2 regions of the Pseudoalteromonas sp. SR44-5 genome follow, and region 1 is predicted to be linked to the other one. Evidence: riboswitches for the same ligand, from Rfam matches in the RefSeq annotation. Region 1 holds a riboswitch; the other holds the start of a gene.
What was found. Region 1 has a riboswitch for lysine ahead of lysC (lysine-sensitive aspartokinase 3). Riboswitches for the same ligand answer to the same signal wherever they lie in the genome.
Positions count from the first base shown of each region.

Region 2: linked by a shared signal. The riboswitch ahead of dapA (4-hydroxy-tetrahydrodipicolinate synthase) and the one ahead of lysC (lysine-sensitive aspartokinase 3) in region 1 are both predicted to bind lysine.

Region 1 covers NZ_JACJDT010000041.1:12,429-24,452, forward strand. Annotated here, with positions in the region: gene H5154_RS17675 (DUF4136 domain-containing protein) at 1-468, opposite strand, end outside; gene H5154_RS17680 (ATPase) at 638-3,415, opposite strand; gene H5154_RS17685 (condensin complex protein MksE) at 3,415-3,960, opposite strand; gene H5154_RS17690 (hypothetical protein) at 3,966-5,246, opposite strand; gene nhaD (sodium:proton antiporter NhaD) at 5,425-6,672, shown strand; lysine riboswitch at 6,787-6,958, shown strand; gene lysC (lysine-sensitive aspartokinase 3) at 7,036-8,439, shown strand; gene H5154_RS17705 (4'-phosphopantetheinyl transferase superfamily protein) at 8,416-9,159, opposite strand; gene H5154_RS17710 (sodium-dependent transporter) at 9,313-10,635, shown strand; gene H5154_RS17715 (biotin/lipoyl-containing protein) at 10,773-11,177, shown strand; gene H5154_RS17720 (zinc-ribbon domain containing protein) at 11,183-11,662, shown strand; gene H5154_RS24200 (tetratricopeptide repeat protein) at 11,847-12,024, opposite strand, start outside.
Region 2 covers NZ_JACJDT010000035.1:29,036-41,059, reverse strand. Annotated here, with positions in the region: gene acnB (bifunctional aconitate hydratase 2/2-methylisocitrate dehydratase) at 1-1,918, opposite strand, end outside; gene H5154_RS16505 (OmpA family protein) at 2,195-3,259, opposite strand; gene H5154_RS16500 (YdiU family protein) at 3,723-5,138, opposite strand; gene H5154_RS16495 (DNA-3-methyladenine glycosylase I) at 5,147-5,848, opposite strand; lysine riboswitch at 6,039-6,232, shown strand; gene dapA (4-hydroxy-tetrahydrodipicolinate synthase) at 6,365-7,249, shown strand; gene H5154_RS16485 (2,3,4,5-tetrahydropyridine-2,6-dicarboxylate N-succinyltransferase) at 7,265-8,005, shown strand; gene H5154_RS16480 (PLP-dependent decarboxylase) at 8,005-9,210, shown strand; gene H5154_RS16475 (succinylglutamate desuccinylase/aspartoacylase family protein) at 9,216-10,337, shown strand; gene H5154_RS16470 (phospholipase A) at 10,623-11,663, shown strand; gene H5154_RS16465 (bifunctional GNAT family N-acetyltransferase/hotdog fold thioesterase) at 11,716-12,024, opposite strand, start outside.

The DNA.
Region 1 (12,024 bases):
TGTTTGTTTCTTCTGAAGGCGACCTTCACGAGCACCACGCCAAACAAGCTGGTTAGAGGCACGGTCAACAACATCAATCACTAAAGTGCCCACATCATATTCATGGGTTGTTGTTTGCGTGTTATAACCCATGCCCCAGTAGTTCCAACGTGCACCGTAACCTACATTAAATGTATCAACGTCAACTTTAGTATCAACAGAGGCATGATAGTTAATTAACACATCTGCTGATGCTTCATCGGCAGGTGTCATACCGTTTGCTTGTAATTGTGCATTTACCGCTTCACGCACACGTTTTTCCATCAATGGGCTGATTTGATAGTTACCAGCGTCAGCCAAGGTTGCTTGTGGAAACCAAGCAAACGTTTTGTAGTTACCAAAGTCCACAGATTTGTCGTAGTCAATATCAGGCGTTTTTGCACACGCTGCTAGTAGTAATACAGCAGCTGCAATTAGTATATTTTTCATGGAGTTTGCTCCTTGGCAAATTTAATTACTATTCGTTTGATAACATAACATAGAATTAATTCAAGGAAATGTTATTTTTTACCTGTAATTTGTGTACAAAGTAGATGTTGATCAGTCTAGTCGTCCTTGACTGAATGATGCATTAATTTACACAAACGTGGCTATTGTCTTATTCATGCTCTACTTCTATCCAATCCTTTTCATCTACCCAGTTCTGGGCGCCGTCTTTAACGGAGCGAATTGGCACAATATAATCACAGCTAATTTGTGGTTTCACCGAGGCAAATATTGGCACAAAGCCAAAGCTGAGTGCGGTTTCTATAATTGCTTTTTGATTTTGCGGATCGATATCGGCCGCTTCATCAATATAAATCGGGATGCGGTATAAGTTTTGCTCTTGGTCGCTTAATAAGTAGCGGATAAACAACATACCGCATAATAATTTTATGGTGATACGCGTACCGTTTGAGCCAGCCGAATCAATTTTTTCAAAATGCTCGGTTTCGCCTGCACGGTTTACTACTTCAAAGCGAATATCAAATAAGTCAGTAAGGGTTAAACCGGCTTTATCAGAGGCAAGTTTAATTAAGTGATCTTTTGCTTCGTTGACAGCACTTTCACTGTAGGGTTCTTGGCTGAGTAAATCCAGCGTATCACCTTGTTCAAACTGATTTGAGGTACTGATTATGGTATCAATACTATCAACCAACATTTTGCGTGGTATCACGTTAATTTTAAATGCTTGTAAGTTTGAAATACGATGCTGACTAATGCCTTTATTGAAGCTGTTCATTTCACGGCGCAGTCTGTCTAAATCTTCACGCAGTCCCTTAATCGTCGCGGCTACTTCTGTGAGTGCAACCCGGGCTTGGCGTTCAACCGCATCACGTTCGTTATCAATATTATGGAACGCGCCAATCAATTTCTGGTATTTACTAAACTCGTCATTTTCGTTATCAAATTTGGTAATACCGGCATTGTAAATATGCAAATAGGTATTACGAACGTTGATATCAAAATTACGCAGCTCTTGGCAATCTTTATTAAAGTGATGAACTAAGTCACTGAGATTATCAAAGTCAATTTGCACATCAATCATATACGGGGTGACTTTACCGCTATATAAATCCAGCGTGTGGTCAATTCGTTCAGATTTCACTTGGCGTAGGCGCTCGGCTTGGCGTGAAATTAAATCTTTTTTCGATTTAATAATCGAGCGTCGATCACTAATTGAACCGCTGTTATTTTGAATATCTTGTAAGTAGCTATCAACTTGCTCGCGTTCAGCCAATAATTGCTCTTTTAAGAGTGTTTGTGCATCAATAGATTGCAGCATAACCTGGAATTGTTCAAAGCGTTTAAGTGCGCTTTCTGCTGCCATGAGTTCATCGTATAAGGCATCTTTTTCTTTTTGTTTGTCGGCCACATTGGCGGCCACATCACGCTGTTGCTTAAATTCATTGAGTGACTGTTCTAGGGCGCTGAGTTGCGCAGTAAGTTGCTCTTTATTTTCACCGCTTTGCATCTGCACCGGTGAGAGTTTTTTCAGCTTGATGGTCGCGCCTGGCAGGGTAAGCACGCCGCCTTTCACGTTATCTGATAATTGCTCTAAAAATGCACCAAAGGCATCTTCATCAGTGATATCTATATCACCATTACTGGTGGTGGCAAATGACAGAATGTCAGGGTTTAGAATACGCGAGATCTCTTCAACTTCTTTAAGTGATAAATCCTCGCGCATACGGGTAAATAAATTAAACTCAAGATTTTTAAGCTGTAGCTTTAAGCTTTTGATCTGCTTTTGTGTTTCACTAATACGGTAATCAAGAGTATGCAGGCTTTGCCCTTGTGCACTGTTGATAGAATGCGATAGTGACTCGTAATCTTGCTTTAATTGACCAAGGCTTACTTTTAAGGTTGCCATGTTAACCAATTCAAATTCAGATTTTAGAGCACCAAAGTCTAAAAACCATTGCTCTATTTGTGTTTGCCTGCGTTCAATATCGCGCGATTGTTGTACATAAAGTTGTTGTTTTTGTTCAAACTCGTGCTTTTCGTGTTCAATGTCTTCAAGGGCAACATTAAGCTCGCTCAATTGCGCCTCTTGGTAGCTATCAAAATCGATTAATGCTTGGTCAATTTTGGGGGCGTATGCGGCTAATTTACCTTTGAGTACGGTTTGGTTTTCAAGCATAGATTCAAGGGCGCAGATAGGCTCTTGCATCGACTCGAGTGCTTTTAGCTCACGTTTTGCGCGGTTTACTTTATCAAAGGAGCGACGCCATACTTCATAAAAATCGACCTTTGAGTTTGACATGTGGCGTTCAAATACGCGTAACATAAAGCGCTTTACGTCGGCAGCGCCTAATTTATGCAGGTTCAAAATACGGCGGAAAATTTCTTTATAAATTGCCGAATCTTGCACGTTGTTAAGCGGGATCATCTTTAAGTTAATGTCGCCATCAAATGGCGTGGCACCACCCGTTAATAGTGCGTTGAGCTCTTGCGCTTTAAGCTCAATAGGGTTAAAGCCTTGCTCTTTTAAATGATTAAACAGTTTAGTGAACTTAATGATGGTTTTACCTTGAGTATACTGCTCAAGATCAAGCTTGCCTTGGTAACAAAAAAACTGATGTGCGTAACCGGCAATTTTACCAAGCCCAGCTACACCAATCACCACCGGGCCATGGGGTAGGTCGGCTTCGAGTAAAATATAGGATTGATCTGACGAAAAATAAAATTTACGGGTTTCGTCTAAATCATGACCGTCCCATTCTGTTAGGCGTAAATCATTAATAAGCGGAAATTGCAGAGCATTGATCACCGAGCTTTTACCGGTGTTATTTGGTGCACAAATTGAGCTGCTTTTATCAAGCGGGATCACACATTTGGCATAACCGGCGGTGTTTAATAATGCCAGCTTACTGAGGCCGTATAGGTTTTTCATTATTCGTCCTCTCCAATATAGGTTTCTTCGTTTACTTCCATTAAGGCATCAATATAACGGTAGATAGGTGCTTGCAGCATAAAGCCGCCTTCTACTTCACGGGCAAGGCCAAGTCGAATCATGCGTAAGTACACGTCTTTACGTAGGTCTGATCCTGAAAAAATTTCGAGTTGATCAAATAAGTGCTTGTTCATTTGCACTAAAGTTTGCATCAGTTCTAAATCATTCACTTCATCAAATAAGGCACGCATTGGGTCTTTACCTGAGTTTGCATAGTGCTCAATTAAGATATAAATGGTTAAGGCAATCGCGCGGGAAATTTTCCCCATATTGGGTGTACTTTCATCACTGGCAAAGTAATAAAAACCACGGCTGTCATGTTGTAAATCGTGGCCAAGGGCGCTGAATAATGCGCGGTAATGATCAATTTGTTGATCAAGCTCTTGCCACATTACGGTGTCTTGTTCGCTAATGTGATAGCCGGTGACTAATTTTTTATTAATTGCTTGTAGATGACTAAGTTCATCTAAATTTATCTGTGTCATAACGGTTACTCATCCACTGTTGGTGTTTGCTGAGAGTCAACAGGCTTAGAATTAAAAGGGAAAAGAGAAAAATGTTGCCCGGCAATTTTTACGCGCATTTTTTCATCGCTTTGATTGATTTCAATATCGCTGTCACTTACCAGCTTTTGATATAAAAACAGCATTTCGTCAGCTTCAAGGTCGGGGTAGCTTTGCTCTAAAAAGGTCAATAATGGTTGTGGCTTTTTACGTTTAGCATTGAAGCGTTTTTTAAAGTTTGCTTTAACATTATTGTAATCTGGAATATTTGGCGTAACAAAAGCAGGCACATCTTGTTGATCAGGAAGTTCGTATTCACTGTGTTCAAACTCAACAAGTGCAGCCATATAAGCGACCATATGGCGCTGTTGCCCCAATGAGAATCGCTGCGTGTCAGAGACAAAATGTGGTTGTACGGCGCTGAGCATATTATCAACGCCATTTTTACGTACTAAACCAAGTACTTTAGCTGCTTGACGAGTGATCATATTATTACGGCGCAACTCTTCACGCAGTGGCATTAGCATATCGGCACTTTTACGCAGGCTTTCGCGACCAACTAAATGCATTTCTAAAATTCGGGTACGTAATCGTTCAAGCATGCGTTTATCTTGATAAGCTTTACCGCTGCGTTCAATATATTCGATTTGCGTACTGATTTGTGTTTCGATGGTATTAAAACAAGCATGAAAATCGCCACGAATATCAACCATTTCAAGCATTGGTTCAATGTATTCATCAAACGCTTCAATCACCGCTTGATAACGCTTTTGTAATGATTGCACCGCATTATTAGCTTTTGCTTGTTCTACAATATTTAAAATGGCATTTTCGTTGTGGGCAAATAGTTTCATTATTTTACGCACCCGATCATCCATAATGCGGCTAAAACGGCGCATCTCGTCGTAGTCTTCATTACTACCGGCATTGTCTAAACGGTTACCCAAACGGGCTAAATCTTCAACCAGCACGCTAATTTCTTGCGCCAAGCCTAAATGTTCTTCCTGCAATAAAAAAGTGGCAAAATCTGCAATTGCACGGTTAATTTCAAGTTGTGACGATTTAGCCAAGGGAATAATAATATCTTGGTTTAAAAGGCGGTTGGTTTCTTTGTAAATGCGCTCATTTGACCACGTAGGTTGTTTTTGTTTGATCGCATTTTGCACGTCTTTTAGGCTGAAATCAGCCATTTTAAAACGTTTAAATAGCAGCTCTAACATTCCCCAGTGCTCTGTTAGGGTATTTAGCAACTTTTTAGCTGGGATCATAAAACTCCAAAAATCCTAATTTATCTTGTAAAGCCGGCTTGTTAGGCCTCAGCGATTAGTCGTAGAAAAGCAAATTGACAATAGTTTTACACATTCTTTGGTGCTAGACTGCGCGCCGTGTCGTCCTGCGGCTCATAACATACAATTTTTACATTTTTATAAAGGTTGTTCAAACACCATGGTAACTGCAATTATCCTAACCCTGATAACGCTAGCATTCGTGCTCATCGTTATAGAGGATATTATCCATGTAAACAAGGCCAAAACCACGCTTTTCTTTGGTACTTTATGCTGGATTATCTTATTTATCTCGCCGCTTCACGGGCAAAGCCCCGAAAACGTACAACATCAACTTGACCACAATATTTTAGAGATTGCCACACTCTGGTTGTTTTTAATGGCTGCAATGACCTTTGTAGCCTATTTGAACTCCAAAGGTTTTATCCAAAATATTGTGCATAAGATAATGCCCAGTGCTATCAGCGAACGCAAACTGATGTTTTTGATTGGCGGGTTCTCCTTCTTATTTTCGTCGATTTCAGACAATATCACAGCCACATTAATTTCCCTTGCGGTGGTTATGTCGTTAAAACTCGATCCGAAAAAGCTAATTAAATACGCTACGCTTATCATCTTTAGTGTGAACTCGGGCGGAGTGTCGTTAATTACCGGTGATGTTACTACCTTGATGATTTTCCTTGATGACAAAGTTACCATTGGTCACTTGCTATTGTTGGTTGTGCCTGCGTTATTTAGCGTGGCGCTATTGGCCATTATGCTGTCATTTGGGCTCAACGGCCAAGTTGAGTTTACCAAACAAGAGGACCGTCGCATTGAGAAAACAGATATCACTATTGCAGTGATTTTCTTATCAACGATTGTCGGGACATTAACGTTAAGCGTGCTTTATCATGTGCCGCCTTTGTTAACTTTCTTATTTGGTTTGTCGTTGATGTTTTTAGTAGCGCAATTTTTAATGCGCAAAAAAGATGTGAATAAAAAAATCATCGATTATATTCGCGAAATAGAATACGACACCTTGCTGTTCTTCGTTGGCGTATTATTACTTGTAGGCGCCCTGAAAGAAGTCGGTATGCTCAGTAAGTTCACTCACCTTTACGAGTTAATGCCAGCACAATACGCTAATTATTTAATGGGTATATTATCAGCTGCGGTTGACAACGTACCACTAACGGCTGCGTTACTTAAAGCTGAAATAGTGATGAGTCCACAACAATGGTTGTCGTTTACGTATGCAACTGGGGTGGGGGGGTCCATGCTTATTATTGGCTCGGCTGCCGGTATTATCGCTATGAGTAAAGTAAAAGCGCTTACCTTTATGAGTTATTTACGTATGTCGGTGTATTTATTAATCGCTTATACAATTGGTTATATGGGATCGTATTTAGCAGGTAGTTTTATTTAATTGCTTTTATTATTTAAAACAACTTGACAGCTAGACGTCTAAACGATAACTTTCAAAGCCCGCTTAATAGCGGGTTTTGTTATTTAATTGCTAATAATTTACGTAATTAATCTAACATTCAGAAGAGGTGCGGTACTTAGGTACTTAATGTTAGGCGACGTATGCCTGTAATCATTAAGGAGGGAAGTACTCGCCGAGGAAAGCAACTGGACGTCACAGTGGTTTTTCGGTTTATGGGGCTGAATCCTCAAAACTGTCACCAATTAGGTGGAGAGCTTCTGGCAGTGGACTTTTCTTATCGAGCACCCCCTTGCCAAGTTCTTCTTGTTTTATCGTGGTATGAATGCCACAAAAGGAGACGACATGAATACCCAATTAGCTGCAACTAACTTGCAACAGTCAGCACAAAATCAAAAATCAGACTACGTAGTCGCAAAGTTCGGTGGCACCAGTGTGGCTAACTTTGAAGCGATGAGCCGTTGCAGTGAAATTATTGTAGCCGATAACAACGTACGAGTAGTGGCCGTCAGTGCCAGCGCAGGAGTGACTAATCACCTTGTGACCTTATGTAAAAAAGATTTATCAGCAGATGAGCGCAATGAGAACATTGCTGGCGTTATTGCTATTCAAGAAGCTATTTTAAATGAGCTGTCATTGGATGCTGATTTAGCTCATGGCTTTGATGAAACCATTAAAGCTTTTAAGTCACTTGCCAGTGAGCCACTAAAATCAAAGCAACAACATGATGAGTTATTGAGCTTTGGTGAGCGTTTATCATCCTATTTATTTACTCAGGTACTGCGTTTAAATGGCTTAAATGCGGTGCGTTTTGATGTGCGACAGGTATTAAAAACCGACAGCCAGTTTTCTAAAGCAACCCCTGATGTAGCTGCAACAGCAATGGCCGCAAAAGAGCATTTAATTCCGTTATTAGCTGAACAGGTTATTGTAACTCAAGGCTTTATAGGCAGCGACGCACATGGTCAAACTACCACACTTGGTCGTGGTGGTTCAGATTACAGTGCGGCATTACTGGCCGAAGCTATAAACGCTAAAAGCGTGCACATTTGGACTGATGTCGTGGGCATTTTTAGCACCGATCCGCGCTTATGTGCTAAGGCTACGCCGATTGCGCGTTTAAGTTTTGATGAAGCGGCCGAAATGGCTACCTTTGGGGCGAAAGTATTACATCCGGCAACTATCTTACCTGCGAGCCGCAGCCATATTAGTGTGTTTGTTGGTTCTAGCCGTGAGCCTGAACGTGGTGGTACCTGGATCGAACGTGAGAAATCACAAATCCCCGGAATTCGTGCTGTCACGCAGCGTAAAAATCAAATATTGTTAACCTTAAAAAGCCCCGAAATGCTTTTGGCTAGTGGTTTTTTAGCCCACGTGTTTACAATTTTAAGTGAGTTTAATATCTCGGTTGATTTGGTAACTACCTCAGAGATAAGTGTTGCAATTACTTTAGATAATGCGCCAAATGCCTCGCGTCCTGAGCTTGATCAAGAATGCCTTGATAAGTTAGCGGAGTTTTGCCACGTGTCGGTTGAGAACAATTTAACCTTAGTGGCATTAATTGGTTCACAAATTCAATTACGTCAGCAAGAAATTAACTTAATGAATGTATTAAGCGATTTTAATATTCGCTTAATTTGTCATGGCGCAAGTAAACATAACCTGTGCTTTTTAGTGGAGCAGAGCGAGTCAGACTTTGTTGTGCAAGCGATCCACAGCCGTTTATTAGAAGTTCAAAACGCCGCGTAATTGGGCGGTAGAATTTACCACAGAGCACTGCCAGACAGTGCTCTTGTCACTTACCACACTAATATCAAACTCATGATATTGACAACTCAGCGCTGTTAAATTTGCTCGCTCAAGTTCAGTAAATACATTGGGGCTGAGTAATTTTGCAATTGGTTGGCTGGTGGCTTTGGCAAGTGCTTCTTTTAAGGTCCATATTCTAAAAAATCGTTCTGCACTTTGCTGATCTTGCGTTATTAAATTTACCTCATCAAGATGATAAAAATGCTTAGCGAGCTTTGCAAATGGGCGCTTCAGGTTTATTTTTTCAATATCAAAACCAAATTCAATTCGTTCTACATTTAATGCAGCACCCACAAAACCATTAGAGTGGGATAAACAACTACGCAATACTGTGTCACAGTCAGTTATATGAAGCAGTAATTTACTGCTTTGCTGGTCAAATTCAGAGCTAATATGGTTATTTGCTAGCTCACGAAATTGTGGCATCGTTTGTTTTACCAAATACTTAAGCAGTAGCCGAGTGGCTAAATATTCTTGCTTGGCTTTGTAACTTTTTCTACGGGTGATCACCGTCAGTTCAAATGGGCTTAATAGTGCGTTTAAATCGAATTCATCAACATTTAACTGCTGGGCATCAAATAATAAAATAGTATTCGCATTGAATGGCTGCACGCTGTGTTTGGTGATAACGAGTTGCTGTTGAAAAAATAATGCAGGCATAAAATCCACAATTAAAGTGATAAAAGAACAAACATGTTTATATTTTGTGCGGTTGTGCGCTGGTTAATTAAGCCAAGGCAAATTTATTACTCTGTGAGAGTTAAATATGGTTTAATTCACAATAATGAAAAATAATAACAGATTTGTAGATGTATGGCACAATTGCGTGATGGTTTTCAAAGCCGCCTTGGCTTTGTTTTAGCAGCTTCTGGCGCTGCAGTTGGATTAGGTAATATTTGGGGATTTCCCACGCAAGCGGCAAATCATGGCGGCGGCGCGTTTTTACTAGTCTATTTTATAGTTATCTTTTTTTTAGCCTTGCCAGCTTTATACACTGAGTTGTACTTAGGCCATAAAGCGCAAGCTAATCCGGTTAAAGCACTTAGACAAGCATGGCAAGAGCAAGCACCGCAAGTAGGCGCTGCTGCTGGTTATTTAGGTTTAGCCGGTGCGATTGTGATGCTGAGCTTTTACTCAATTGTTGCAGGTTGGATGCTTGCTTATGCCCTTGAACCCATTGCTAGCTTTTTTGGATTTACCACCGTCAGTACGTTTTTGCACACGGATTCGATGGCGCGTAATTTTGTATTTACACCACTGATGCTGATCCTCACTGCGAGTATTATTCTCAAAGGTGTTAAATCTGGCATAGAAACATGGTCGCGACGGTTAATGCCGATGCTATTGGTGTTACTCGTTGTGCTAATTGCTTATATAGCCACGCTTGATGGCGCAAGTGAAGGCTTTGCTGCGTATTTAGTGCCAGACTTTAGCCAAATACTCGACCCAGGTTTAATTATTGCGGCAATGGGACAGGCGTTCTTTTCACTGTCACTGGGTGTCGGTTGTATGATGATTTATGGCTCGTACTTGCAGCCTGATGCTAATTTGCCGCGGTTAACCGCGTCGGTAGCGTTACTTGATACAGGGGTTGCCTTTTTAGCGGGTTTATTAATTATTCCTGCAATTTACGTGGCGCAGCACAATGGCGTGCAAGTATTTAGTGATGGAAAATTAGTGGGAGAAGGGCAACTAATTTTCGCAATTCTACCGCAGTTATTTAATACTATGGGCGAAATTGGCTTATTGGTTGGTTTACTGTTTTTTGTACTTATGTCGATTGCATCACTTACCTCGACTATTTCATCAACTGAAATTCCAGTGGCTTTTTTAGTTGAAAACCATCAAGTAGAGCGTAAAAAAGCGACGTTTTTAGTGAGCTTAACGGTTTTAGCCGCGTCATCGTTGATTATTTTCAATTTTGATTGGCTATTTGGTTTAGTGATCATGGTACTGACTCAGTATCAATTACCGCTTATGGGCTTATTTTACTTTATCACTGTAGGGTGGTTGTGGCGCCGTGGTAATCAATTAAATGAGGCTGCAAGTGGCATGCGTTATTGGTTTGCTCAGTACATACGTTATGTGTGTCCGATACTGATGACCGCCGTGTTCGCTAATGTCGCGTTTGGTTGATAATTTAGCTGTCAGTTTTTTAGTTTTAATTGTTAATATATAGTGTTGTACCAATCGTTTTAAGTTACTGACCATTTATAGCGACAGATAAATGGTTAAATATTTAAGTCGATTGGTATTATATCCAGGGAGGAATTATGAACATAGATGTTAAAGTCCCCACGCTTCCAGACTCAATAAACACAGCAGATATCGCTAAACTTTATGTTAGTGAAGGCCAACTCGTTTATGCCGGTGATGTGTTATTTGATGTTGAAACTGAAAAAGTTGTTTTAGAAATAATGGCCGACTGCAGTGGCATTATTGAGAATATAACGATTGCAAATGGCGACCATGTTAATCCTGAACAGGTTGTAATGACTTTGCAGCAGCTTGCAGACAGCGAACTGCCAGCAAGACCAACAGCTCAACAGCCTCAACCGCGAGTAAACGACTCAGAAAATGACGTTATTGTTTCTCCTTGGTTGAGTAAACTAAATAAAAGTTTAATTATTGCTCTAGCAGTCGGCGCTTTAGCCATCCTTTTTGTGCTGGGTAAATAGCTAAGATGACCAATTATGTAAACCACCCAAGATATGGCAGCGAGCCAATCCTCTCTGGTAATAGTTATACAAAGCAAGAAATCGAGAATGCCTTTTGGTGGTATAAAAGTGTTCGCTACTTTCCTGAGACGGCAATCCCCGCAGTTATCGAAAAACAATGTGACAGTTTATATCCAAGGCAACTCTATGTTGATATAGAAGAGCAATGTGTCGATTGTCATAGAGCGTTTATATTTTTTGCTAAAGAGCAGCAATATTGGTTTGAAGAATTAAAGTTTTGGATTGATGCACATGCGATCAAGTGCTTTGAATGCAGAAAGAAAAGCCGTGCAATAAACCAGTTGCAAATTATCTATGCAAACTTAATCATTAAAGAGCATATAACGCTTGAGGAAACTCAATTGCTCAAGTCCAGCGCGCAGCAACTTTTTGAGTCAGGAGTTATTAAGAAGATTAATAAAGTGAATGCTATCCGTAAAATGTAAGTAGACGTACTTAAGAGACCTATGTGATTACATCTTAACTTGATTTGTCAGAACCGATAAATAGGACTCAATCAAGTCTGACTGTCACAGATGTGCCATATGCGGACATTGAAGCCGACTTAATAATACTGATAACTACGTATTGTAAATCTGCTCGAATTGCCACTAGTAAATGTGTTTCGTTTTACCAAGTTCTGTCTAAATCCTGAGCGTATAAAGAAATAGCTCGTTGATATTCTTTAATAGCATTACTATTCGTCGTGGATACTAAAAGTTCGAGCAGCAACTTTGTTGCTTCTTTGTGACGACCTATGTTGTAAAGGCACATGGCATAGAAAGGTTGGATTTCAATGCAACTAGGA
Region 2 (12,024 bases), on a different contig from region 1:
TACGTACATCACCGTAACCTTCAGAGATCATCCACTTCAGCATCACAATGTTTGATTCTAGGTATTCAGAAATAGATTCTTTAGATAACTTAACAGTACAACCTGCCGCCGAACGCTCTGCAGATGCATCAGATAATTCAAATGCTTGCTCAACAGTTAGGTGCTCAACGCCTTCAATTTCTAGTACACGACCAGAGAATTCGTTAATTTTTCCTTTTTTCTCAACGGTTAATAAGCCTTGCTTAATACCGTAGTAAGGGATTGCATGTACTAGGTCACGTAATGTGATACCAGGCTGCATTTCGCCTTTAAAACGGACTAAAATTGATTCAGGCATATCAAGTGGCATTACACCAGTTGCTGCTGCGAATGCTACTGCACCCGACCCAGCTGGGAATGAAATACCTAATGGGAAACGTGTATGTGAATCACCACCAGTACCGACGGTATCTGGTAATAACATGCGGTTTAACCATGAGTGGATAATACCGTCACCTGGGCGAAGTGAAACACCGCCACGGTTCATGATGAAATCAGGAAGCGTATGGTGAGTATTTACATCAATAGGTTTAGGGTAAGCTGATGTATGACAGAAAGACTGCATTGTTAAATCTGCAGAGAAACCTAAACAGGCTAAATCTTTAAGTTCATCACGCGTCATAGGACCGGTTGTATCTTGCGAACCAACAGTTGTCATTTTAGGCTCACAGTATTGACCTGGGCGAATACCAGCAACGTTACATGCTTTACCAACCATTTTTTGCGCTAGTGTGAAGCCTTTATCAGAAACTTCTGTTGCTGTTGGTACTTTAAATACATCTGTTGCACCCAAGCCAAGAGATGTACGCGCTTTGTCAGTTAAACCACGACCAATGATTAGTGGGATACGACCACCAGCACGAACTTCATCTAAAATTACCTCAGATTTAAGTTCAAAAGTAGAAATAATTTCATCAGTACCATGACGCTTAACAACACCTTCGTAAGGGAAGATATCGATTTGCTCACCCATGTTAAGTTCATCAACATTTAATTCGATTGGTAATGCGCCTGAATCTTCCATTGTGTTGAAGAAGATTGGCGCAATTTTATTACCTAAACATACACCGCCAACACGCTTGTTTGGTACAAACGGGATATCATCGCCCATAAACCAAAGTACAGAGTTAGTTGCTGACTTACGAGAAGAGCCAGTACCAACAACATCACCTACGTAGGCAAGTGGTAAGCCTTTCGTTTTTAGTTCTTCAAGTTGTGTAATTGGACCAACTTCACCAGCTTTATCAGGTGTAATACCGTCACGTTCAATTTTTAGCATTGCTAAAGCATGCAATGGAATATCAGGACGTGACCAGGCGTCTGGCGCTGGTGATAAATCATCAGTATTTGTTTCGCCTGTTACTTTGAATACCGTAACTGAGATTTTTTCAGCAACCGCAGGTTTATTGGTAAACCATTCTGCAGCAGCCCAAGATTCAATAATTTGCTTAGCGTATTCATTACCCGCTTTTGCTTTTTCTTCAACGTCATAAAATGCATCAAACATTAATAACGTATTTGCAAGACCTTTAACAACGATTGGCGCAAGCGCTTCTTCGTCAAGTAGCTCAATCATGGGGGCGATGTTGTAACCGCCAAGCATTGTGCCTAATAGTTCAGCTGCTTTTTCTTTTGAAATTAGTGGTGAAGTTGCCTCACCTTTAGCAACTGCGGCTAAAAAGCCAGCTTTGATGTAAGCTGCGTCATCCACACCTGGCGGCACGCGATTTACTAATAAGTCTAAAATAAACTCTTCTTCACCTGCAGGTGGTGTTTTAACTAGCTCGATAAGATCAGCCGTTTGCTGAGCATCCAATGGCGCTGGTACGATACCTAACGCGGCACGTTCTTCTACGTGTTTACGATAATCTTCTAGCACAATATTGCCCTCTTGGTGACGTGAAAGTATTCAGTAATACACATTCTCGCGAAAAATTACTCAATACTTATAGTATTCTGACGATTAATTATAAAGCTTTTAAATATAGATGAAAATCCGTGCAATCAAGCAAAATTCTATACTCATTATAAATACTGTGAATAACCAATTAGGAAAAAACCATTCACATGAATGTTAATTAACTGCGAATCATTGCTATTTTTTAGGCATAAAAAAACCCAGCATCTTGCTGGGTTTTTAATAAATCAAATGCTATTAACGCTTAACTTTCACGCGCTCAATTGACTTAAGGTGTGCTTCTACACGACGGTTTTCCGCGTGTGCAGCAGGTGTGTTGTCTGTATTTTTAAGACGCTCTTCGCCTAGACCAACAGTAGTAATACGATCTTCAGCAATGCCATCAGCAATTAGCTTAGCAGCAACTGCATCAGCACGCTTTTTCGATAACCACTTGTTATACTCAGCTTTACCAACAGCTGAAGAATGACCTTCAAGTAATACTGTTGTGTCTGTATGCTCTTTTAAGAAGCTAGCAACTTGGTCAATACCGCTGTCATATTTACCAGCAACTTTTGAGGCGTTGTTAGGGAATGTTACTAACAAGCTTTTAGTTACTTCACGGTCTTCATATAAAGTACAACCTGTACCATCAACAGCATCTGTCATTGGTGTGTTTGCACATTGGTCATCTGCATCAGGGATGTTATCACCATCGCTATCTACCGGGGCAACTGCTACAGGTACTACTGTAGCTGGAGCTGGAGCAGCTTTAACTGGCTCAGCAGCTGAACTTTGCTTGCCAAATAAATAGCTAAGACCAAGTTTAGCACCTACATCTGTGTAACCACGGTCAAGACCTTGATAAATAGATGTTTCAGCATTAAATGCGAAATTATCAGTGAAATAATGTTGGTAACCAGCACCTAGATTAGCAAAAGTTAGGTTTTCTGTAATATCGATTTTCTTAAGACCGAAAATACCATAGAAAGGGCCGCCGTTGATGTGATAAAGACCATCAATACCTAAACGGTCGCCGTCCATGCTTGTTGCGTTCATGGCAGGATTTGCATTTGAAATGTCAAAATCCATATCAGCATATTCTAGACGTGCACTCCAGTAATCGTTAAAACGATAACCAATTTCTGCACCCCAACCAGTTGAATCATCAACGTTAGTACCTGCGCTTCCACGGACATTTTCCCATGAAGCATCGTAATAATCGCCAAAAGCACCGATAAAGAAACCTTCTTTTTCAGCAGCGAAACTTGAAGCGCTAGTTGCAGCTAGTGCTAAAGCAATAGTAAGTGATTTTAATTTCATTGTTTCCTTCCCATTTTCACAATTAAAATTGTAGCTAAGAGACCCTAGCTCAATAAGTTTAACCATAGAGTACCGTATCTTTAGTTAATCATTACTTAACGAAAATATTTAAATGCATATTTTGCAATTTAACTATTTATTAAAATAAAGCGCCCTACATTATAGTTCAGATAAAAAACTTTACCTAACTTGCACATCTATCGATTGTCAGCATTGTAATTGCTATCACTGCAATTTCAGCCACAACGTTTCTAATATCTTTGGCTTTAATAATTTAAATGCTTAAGCTAATGAGTGCATTATATTGGTTAATTTTAAATCAACAAGTAGTTAAGCATATTTATTTCTTATAATTATTAATAAATAACAGCTTTTAACTAAAGATCTGGATGTATAAGTCACATCAATTCATTAATCGTCGCTCAATTTACGAACAATACGCCTAACAATCAGCACTGCGTTATTATGTTCCGCAGAATGTTTGGTAATTAGTATCCCCATCAACAGGCGGGGAGTACCAAAATGCAGGGCTTGCCAACAATTGGTAAGGCGACCTCAAGGCCGTTAAATATTCATCTAACATGCTGCTTTCACCAGTACTTTCATACTGCTGTATTATGCTTTCAACAATATGATTACGCGGGATCAAGCGTGGGTTGGCTTGGCGCATCAGCTGATAGCTTTGCGTATTTGTTCTGGCTAACCACTTAATAGACCAACCAGCCAAGTCACTCGGAATGGCAGTCTGACCTTGCAATGATTCTGTTAAGGAGTCAAAAGTATTGGTGTAATCAAGCTGATGGGTTTTCAGTAAAGTTAATAACTCGGATACTAATTCAGCATCGCCATCTTGATGACCATCAAAGCCCAGTTTTTTCGCCCACATCTGTGTAAAGGCTTGATGAAACTGCTCAGCAAAACCATTTATTAATGGGCTTAATAGCTCAACAGCCTGCTCTTCGTCATCGCTAATTAAAGGAATTAAACTTTCAGCTAAACGTGCACAATTCCAATTAGCAATATTAGGTTGATTGCCAAAAGCATAGCGACCTTGGCGATCAATAGAACTAAATACAGTATCAAAATCAAACTGATTCATCATTGCACAAGGGCCATAATCGATGGTCTCACCACTGACGAGCGTATTATCAGTATTCATTACTCCATGAATAAAACCAACGCGCATCCAGCTAACAATCAGGCTAACTTGCTTTTCAATTACCGCACTTAAAAATGCCAAATAACGCGCAGAGCCCGTAGACTTTATCTCAGGATAATGACGCTCAATAGCTAAATCAGCTAAGGCTTTTAAACCAGTCTCGTCACCTTGCGCAGCTAAATACTGAAACGAACCGACACGTATATGACTACTAGCAACGCGGGTAACAATGGCTCCTTGTTGTGGTGGTTGACGGTAAACTGTTTCACCACTGGCAACAACTGCCAAACAACGTGTCGTCGCTATGCCAAGCCCGTGCATTGCCTCACTCATTATATATTCACGTACCGCAGGACCGATTGCACAACGGCCATCACCTCCACGTGAAAATGGCGTAGCACCAGAACCTTTGAGTTGAATGTCCCAAAGCTGTTGCTGCTGATCAGTGACAGCCCCTAATAAATGTGCTCGCCCATCACCTAAACGCGGTGAAAAATGTCCAAATTGATGCCCTGAGTAACCTAATGCCACAGCAGCAACATCGCTGTTATTAAGATTACCAGAAAAAATTACCGCACGTTCTGATGTGACAACCTCAATATTAAGCTGCCTAGCTAACGTATCGTTCCACAGCAGTAAGTTTGGAGCAATAACAGCACTTGGCTGATCAGCCACAGCAAAATCATCAGCAATCTGGGTGTAACGAGCAACTAATTTCATAGTATTCCTTAAGCTTGGGTTGTTTGTATACCAACGCGATTATCGCCCACGCTGTATGCAACTAACAGACTGAGCTCTTGTAGGCTTAATCCGCTTTGTTGCTGCAATTCATTAAAAAAATGTTGAGCGCTGGCAAGTGACTTTTTAGTTTGTAAACCGCCATCAATTATTTTATGAGCACGGAGATAACTTTCTACATCACGCGATAATAAAAAAGTATCTTTCCCTAAGGTTCGCAATGCATAAGGGCCGGTGTTACCACCTAAACGCGCCCCATGCTTTTTTAAATACCCCCACAAACCAATAATATCGTCGCTCGGCCAATCTGCAATAAACTGACTAAAACTGCCATGTTCACTTGCCACTTCATGGATCATATACGCATTTTCTGGGATCGTTTGCACTTTTTTAAAGTTACGAACGATTCGCTCATCGGTGGCTTTTTGCTCAAGCATATCTGGCGGCATCATTAATAATTTAGCCACACTAAAATCCCAAAATACTTCCCGAAAACCTGGCCATTTATTGTTGATCACTGACCAATAAAAACCACTTTGAAAAATTTTGCGGGTAAACTCTTCAAGCCATGCATCATCAGGTAAAGCAGTTAATTGCTTTGCATTTTGAGGGGCAACAAGTAATTGCTGTAACATTACTTCGCTACCTTTTCGCTGTGCCGCTCGTTGATATATATCTTGAAATTTTTCCATTACTCACTACCACTGCTTGTTATTACGCTTACTGTAACGCTATTTACGTTGTAAAAAAATGTCAGGAGCACATTGCAGCTAAAAATAAACTTAAAAATATCCAGCCTTGACACCTAGACGGCTAAAATGCTTTAATCTTTCGCATTACCCCTATTAAAGGTTTGAGTTTTAAACGATAAAACTTACACCATGGGCTAGAAGAGGTGCGTTATTCAGGTAACGTATGTGAGGAGCACACACTCCAGTGATCATACGTGAGGGGAATTAACGCCGAGAAGTAACACTTTTTGTGAAGTTTTACTTCGGGCGACTGGGTTGAATCCCAGCGACTGTCACCAATAACAGCTTGGCTGTTAAAATATTTGGTGGAGAGCTTCTGGTCTTAGCGTAATAAGGCCATAGCGCCCTATTATATTAAGCCCATTCGCTCTTCGAATTATTAGTTCGAACGACGTTAATGTGGCTCCAATCATAAAAGCTTATTAACTCCTCGAATCACTTATAAGTTCGTGAGAGATGATCAATAACTTCAATTTAAATGACTACCCTTTGTGGACGGCACTCGTCACGCCATTTACTGACGCTGGTGAAGTCGACTATGCCACTCTTGATCAGTTAGTTGCACAGCAGCAAGTGGCTGACAATGGTATTTTATTACTTGGTAGCACCGGCGAAGGCCTCGCACTAACACTCAAAGAGCAACAAGCGATTGTTGAACACGTGTGCCAATTAACGCCAACAGTACCGCTGATGGTTGCAGTAGGCGGTATAAATCTAAAGCAACAACTTGCCTGGGTTGAATACTGTAATCAGTTACCCATTCATAGCTATTTACTGGGCACTCCCCTATACGCTAAGCCCGGCGTGGTAGGCCAAACACATTGGTTTGAAAGCTTACTTAATACCAGTAAACATCCTTGCATGCTTTATAACGTACCAGGGCGCAGTGCTGTTGATATTCCATCGGCCGTAATTAGCAACTTGAAAGACCATAAAAACTTGTGGGCACTCAAAGAAGCCAGTGGCGACATTGCTAAATTTGAAGGTTTTAGAAAAGTCGCACCTAATTTAGCTATTTTTAGCGGTGACGATGCACTGATGCCTTACTTTGCCCAGGCTGGCGCAAAAGGTTTAGTCTCTGTGGCTGCTAATGCATGGCCTGTGCAAACCCATGAGTTTGTAAAACGAAGTCTCAGCGGTCAACACCCCAATTTATTTGCCGACTGGTCACAAGCCATTCAAAGCTTGTTTGCTGTCGCAAACCCTATCCCCGTCAAAGTATTGATGCATTTACAAGGGCGAATTAACAGCCCGTACTTACGTCCACCTTTGACGCATCTTGAGTTAACGCAAACTGATTGTATTAACAACGCAAACAACACCATTTTATCTTGGCATTAAATACAGGTTTTTATAATGAGCTGGTTAGAACTACTAAATAATTTAGAATCGGGCGCTGTGCGCGCAGCAACACAAGACGACAACGGCCAATGGCATGCTAACGTTCTGGTAAAACAAGGTATTTTAGAAGCGTTTAAAAATGGCACTAATACCGAATTTCCAGGTGGCTTTGTTGATAAACACAATTTAGCACCACAAGGTTTTGCAGCCGATGCTGGAGTGCGTATGGTACCTGGTGGCTCAAGCGTTCGCCGTGGCGCACACGTTGCTAAGGGCACGATTATTATGCCACCAGCATATGTAAACATTGGTGCCTTTATCGACGAAGGCACTATGGTTGATAGCCACGCGTTAGTGGGGTCGTGTGCGCAAGTAGGTAAAAATGTACATTTAAGCGCTGCAGTACAACTAGGCGGTGTACTTGAACCTATTGGTGCAAGCCCGGTGGTGGTAGAAGACGATGCATTCATCGGTGCAGGTTGCGTGATTGTTGAAGGCGTAGTAGTGAAAAAAGGCGCGGTGCTCGCACCAGGTGTACGCTTATCAGCAACTATTCCTGTTTATGACTGTGTTAATGAGCGCCAGCTGGCTAAAGGCGAGCCTATTCCTGAATACGCGATTGTTATTCCAGGTTCTCGCCCAGCTTCTAATACTTGGGCTCGCGAGCAAGGATTAAGTATGTCGTGTGCATTAATTGTAAAATACCGTGATGAACAAAGTGATGCATCATTGCTGCTTGAAGAGGTTTTACGTTAATGAGCTTTTTGAGCACGCCAGTTAAAACCGCCATTGATGAGCTATCAACTGCGCTTGATACACCCTTTTTTATTTACGACCTTGATACATTAAACGCACACTTAACGCGGTTAGTGACGCAAACTGAGGTAAAACTGTGGTATGCCGTAAAAGCTAACCCATTATCTAAAGTCATTCAAAGCTTAGATAACGCGGGTTTTAACTTTGATGTGGCAAGCAAGGGCGAACTTGAGCAAGTACTTGCTCAAGGTATTAACAGCGAGCGCGTGCTCAATACAGGGCCTGCCAAAAGCCCAAAACAAATTAAACACTTTATTGCGCGCGGCGTACGTACCTTTGTTGCCGAAAGCCTTAATCAAGTACGCTGGCTTAACGAGCAAGCAAGCTTACAAAACTGTCAGTTACAGGTATTACTGCGAGTGCAATTACGCTGGCCTGAAGGGGAAAAAAACCCACTTGGTGGCGATAGCCTTACTCCATTTGGTTTAGGTTGCGATGAATGGCAAGCGCTAAATACTAGCGACTACCCAGCGCTTAATTTTGACGGTCTGCATATTTTTCAGTGGGGCAACATGCTTAGCAGCGACAAACTCGCTGAGCTGTGGACACAAATGATTACGCCGTTAACAAAGCTTGCCAACGATTTAGGTATTCACTTAAAAGTACTCGACTTAGGCGGTGGTTTAGGTATTCCTTACACTCTTGATGCACCAACCTTAAGTTGGGATGCGCTCATTGATGCATTAGCTGACATTAAGAATGCCGCAGACGTACAAGAACTCTGGATGGAGCTTGGCCGTTATGCTGTGGGCGAATGCGGTCATTACGCAACACCTGTCGTTGAGCGAAAACTTAACTATGCCCAACAACAAGTGATCTTAAGCGGCGGTATTAATCATTTATTGCGCCCTGCAGTCACCAGCCAAGATTTCCCGGCACGATTATTACGAGACTCAACTGCTGCATACCAAACTATGAGCTTATATGGGCCATTATGTACAGCACTTGATTGCTTAGGTGAACACCAATTACCTAGTGATTTAAATGAGCAAGACTGGCTGGTGTTTAGCCAATGTGGCGCGTACGGCTTTACCGAAAGTATGCCGTATTTTTTATGTCATGAGCTAGCCGCTGAATACACATTACAAAATGGCGAGCTTAACTGTATTCGCACAGCTGAAGATGCCAACTACTACTTAAGGTAATTGAGATGAGTACGACTAAAGCTATAAGCCAAGAAAACATAGTAGTTGGTGAAGTTGCCAACGGCCTACCGCTCACAATTCCTGTCTATCGTTTAAAAGGCGATGGCACTGGGCCAAGTGTGTATGTGCAAGCTAATATGCACGGTGCAGAAGTACAAGGCAATGCGGTTATTTACCAATTACTTGAGCAGCTTAAGCATCTTGAACTCAAAGGCGATATCACCCTGGTGCCTTACGCGAACCCAATTGGTTGCAATCAAAAATCGGGCGAATTCACCCTTGGTCGTTTTGATCCAATCACCGGCACCAACTGGAACCGCATGTATCACTGCAATAGTAAGCTCGCGAGCCAATTTGCTGAGCAATACAGTGATGCCGATGAGCAAACCTTAAAAAGTGAGTTTAAAGCCGCACTGATTGATGAAGTAGACCAACAACTAAGCGGTCCAGCTTATCGCCTAACTACAGGCAAACGCATTGCACTTAACTTGCAAAAGTTGGCACACCAAGCTGATATCGTGCTCGACTTACACACAGGCCCCATTTCGAGTCAGCATTTATATTGCCCAGATTATGCCAAGGCCAGTGCCAACTACTTTAATATTCCTCATGTATTAATCATCCCTAATGATTTTGCAGGAGCAATGGATGAAGCAAGTTTTTGCCCATGGTGGCAATTAACCGAGGCATTAGCTCAACAAGGGCGTGAATTTAATGTTCAAGTTGAAGCTTTTACGGTCGAACTCGGCAGCCAAGAAAAGATAGATTTAACTGCGGCCCTTGATGATGCTAATAGTATTTTAAGTTACCTAAATCATAAGCAGGTATTCGTTGATGCCCCCTATCAGCCAAAAGTAATGAAGCGCTACGGCTGTGATTTAAATGATTACCTTGCTTACTATGCACCTATGGGCGGCATGGTTGAGTATATAGCGCCACTTGGCGGCCATATCAAAGCTGGCGAGCCGATTGCTAGAGTATTGCGAATGGAGCGCTACCTAGCAGAGCAACCATTACAAACCCTAACACTTGATTGTGACGCCATCGCGATTTTGCATTTTGCTTCAGCAAGCGTAAACCAAGGCACCGAACTATATAAATTCTTTACTAACGTATTTGAGCTTTAATTTTTATATCAAGCTCAACCCTTCTCATTGCGTGAGAGCACGACTATCCAATTGGAAAAAGTGCATTGAACAAGCGGCTTCGGCCGCTTTTTCTTTGTATTTATGGGCAAAAAGCGCCACAATCAACTAAGTTCAGTAACAATTCACTGATATTCAGTTAAAGTAAATGCTGGATAAATGTATGGGATAGGTATCTTAGTCGTTTTATGATACTGAAATTAGCCTATTCTCATTTACGAAAAACACAATAGCTACTCTCTATTTGATTTTATCAAAGGAATAATAATGACTTGGCACTATGGGATCCTATTTACTGCACTATTATCAAGCTCTGCATTCGCACAATCAGAATCAACAGCAAAAACCAACGAGCAAGATGATGATGTCGAGCTAGTAAAGCAATGTATTTTAAATGAGGCAATTGGCGGGGCTGGCGAGATGACGCTAGCACAACTGCGTGAAAAATGCTCATCACTTGATGAAAGCAAACAACTTACCGCACTCGATAAGCGCCAAGCACGCGAAGAAGTAAGTAAAGAAAACCGTAATGTTATTACCCCACACAAACGTAACTACATTTTACCTGTTTCTTATGTATCCCACCCAAACAATAGCTCGTTTGAAGCGTATGACGAACTAACCGGTGAAAAACAAGATGAACCACTCGATAACTTAGAAGCAAAATATCAGCTTTCAATTAAGGTACCTATTTTCGATGATTTTTCTGATGAAGACCAGGCTATATTTTTTGCCTTTACATTACAGTCATATTGGCAGCTTTATAACAAAGAAAGTTCCTCACCATTTCGTGAGACCAACTATGAGCCTGAAATTTTTTGGGTTAATTATTTAGATAAAAAGCACGTTCCATGGGGCGACGAAATGGCAGTAGTCCTTGGTATTTCGCATCAATCTAACGGTAATAGTCAGCCTGATTCGCGCTCATGGAACCGTATTTATGCAAACTTTTTGTGGGAAAACGATGGCTATGTGTTTAGCTTTAAACCTTGGTACCGTATTTCAGAAAGCGAGAAGGAAACGCCATTAGATCCAAGAGGTGATGATAACCCTGATATTTACAAATACATGGGTTACTTTGAATTTAGCGGTGCATATCGACTTAATGATCATGAATTTAGTTTTATGACCCGCAATAATTTAAATTCAGATAACCGCGGTGCAATTCAGCTTGATTGGTCATTCCCATTATGGGGCCGAGTTCGCGGTTACGCCCAATACTTCAACGGCTACGGTGAAAGTTTAATTGATTATAACGCTGACATAGAACGTATTGGCGTGGGTATATTATTAACTGATTTACTATAAAAAAAGGCCAAGCAATTGCTTGGCCTTATCTTTTGTTTGCTCTGAATTCTAACTACTTAATAATTCTAAATGTACCTTCAAACTCAGCAACCAGTAACTCACCATCGTAGATTTCCACTGGTACTACATAGCTCGCTTTACCTTCTGACTCTAACTCGGCTAATTTACCCTTACAGCCGCTTAAATCAACGCTGCCACGTGGGTCGTTATTAAGCGGTTTTAAATATTTAATATTAGCATCAGCTAACACAATATTACCTTCAAGCCCGGCTTCTTTGAGTGCTAAATAAGTCGCGCCCCAGCCGGTTAACGTCGCTAAACTATAAATAGAGCCAGCAAACATAGTGTTATGCAAGTTTAA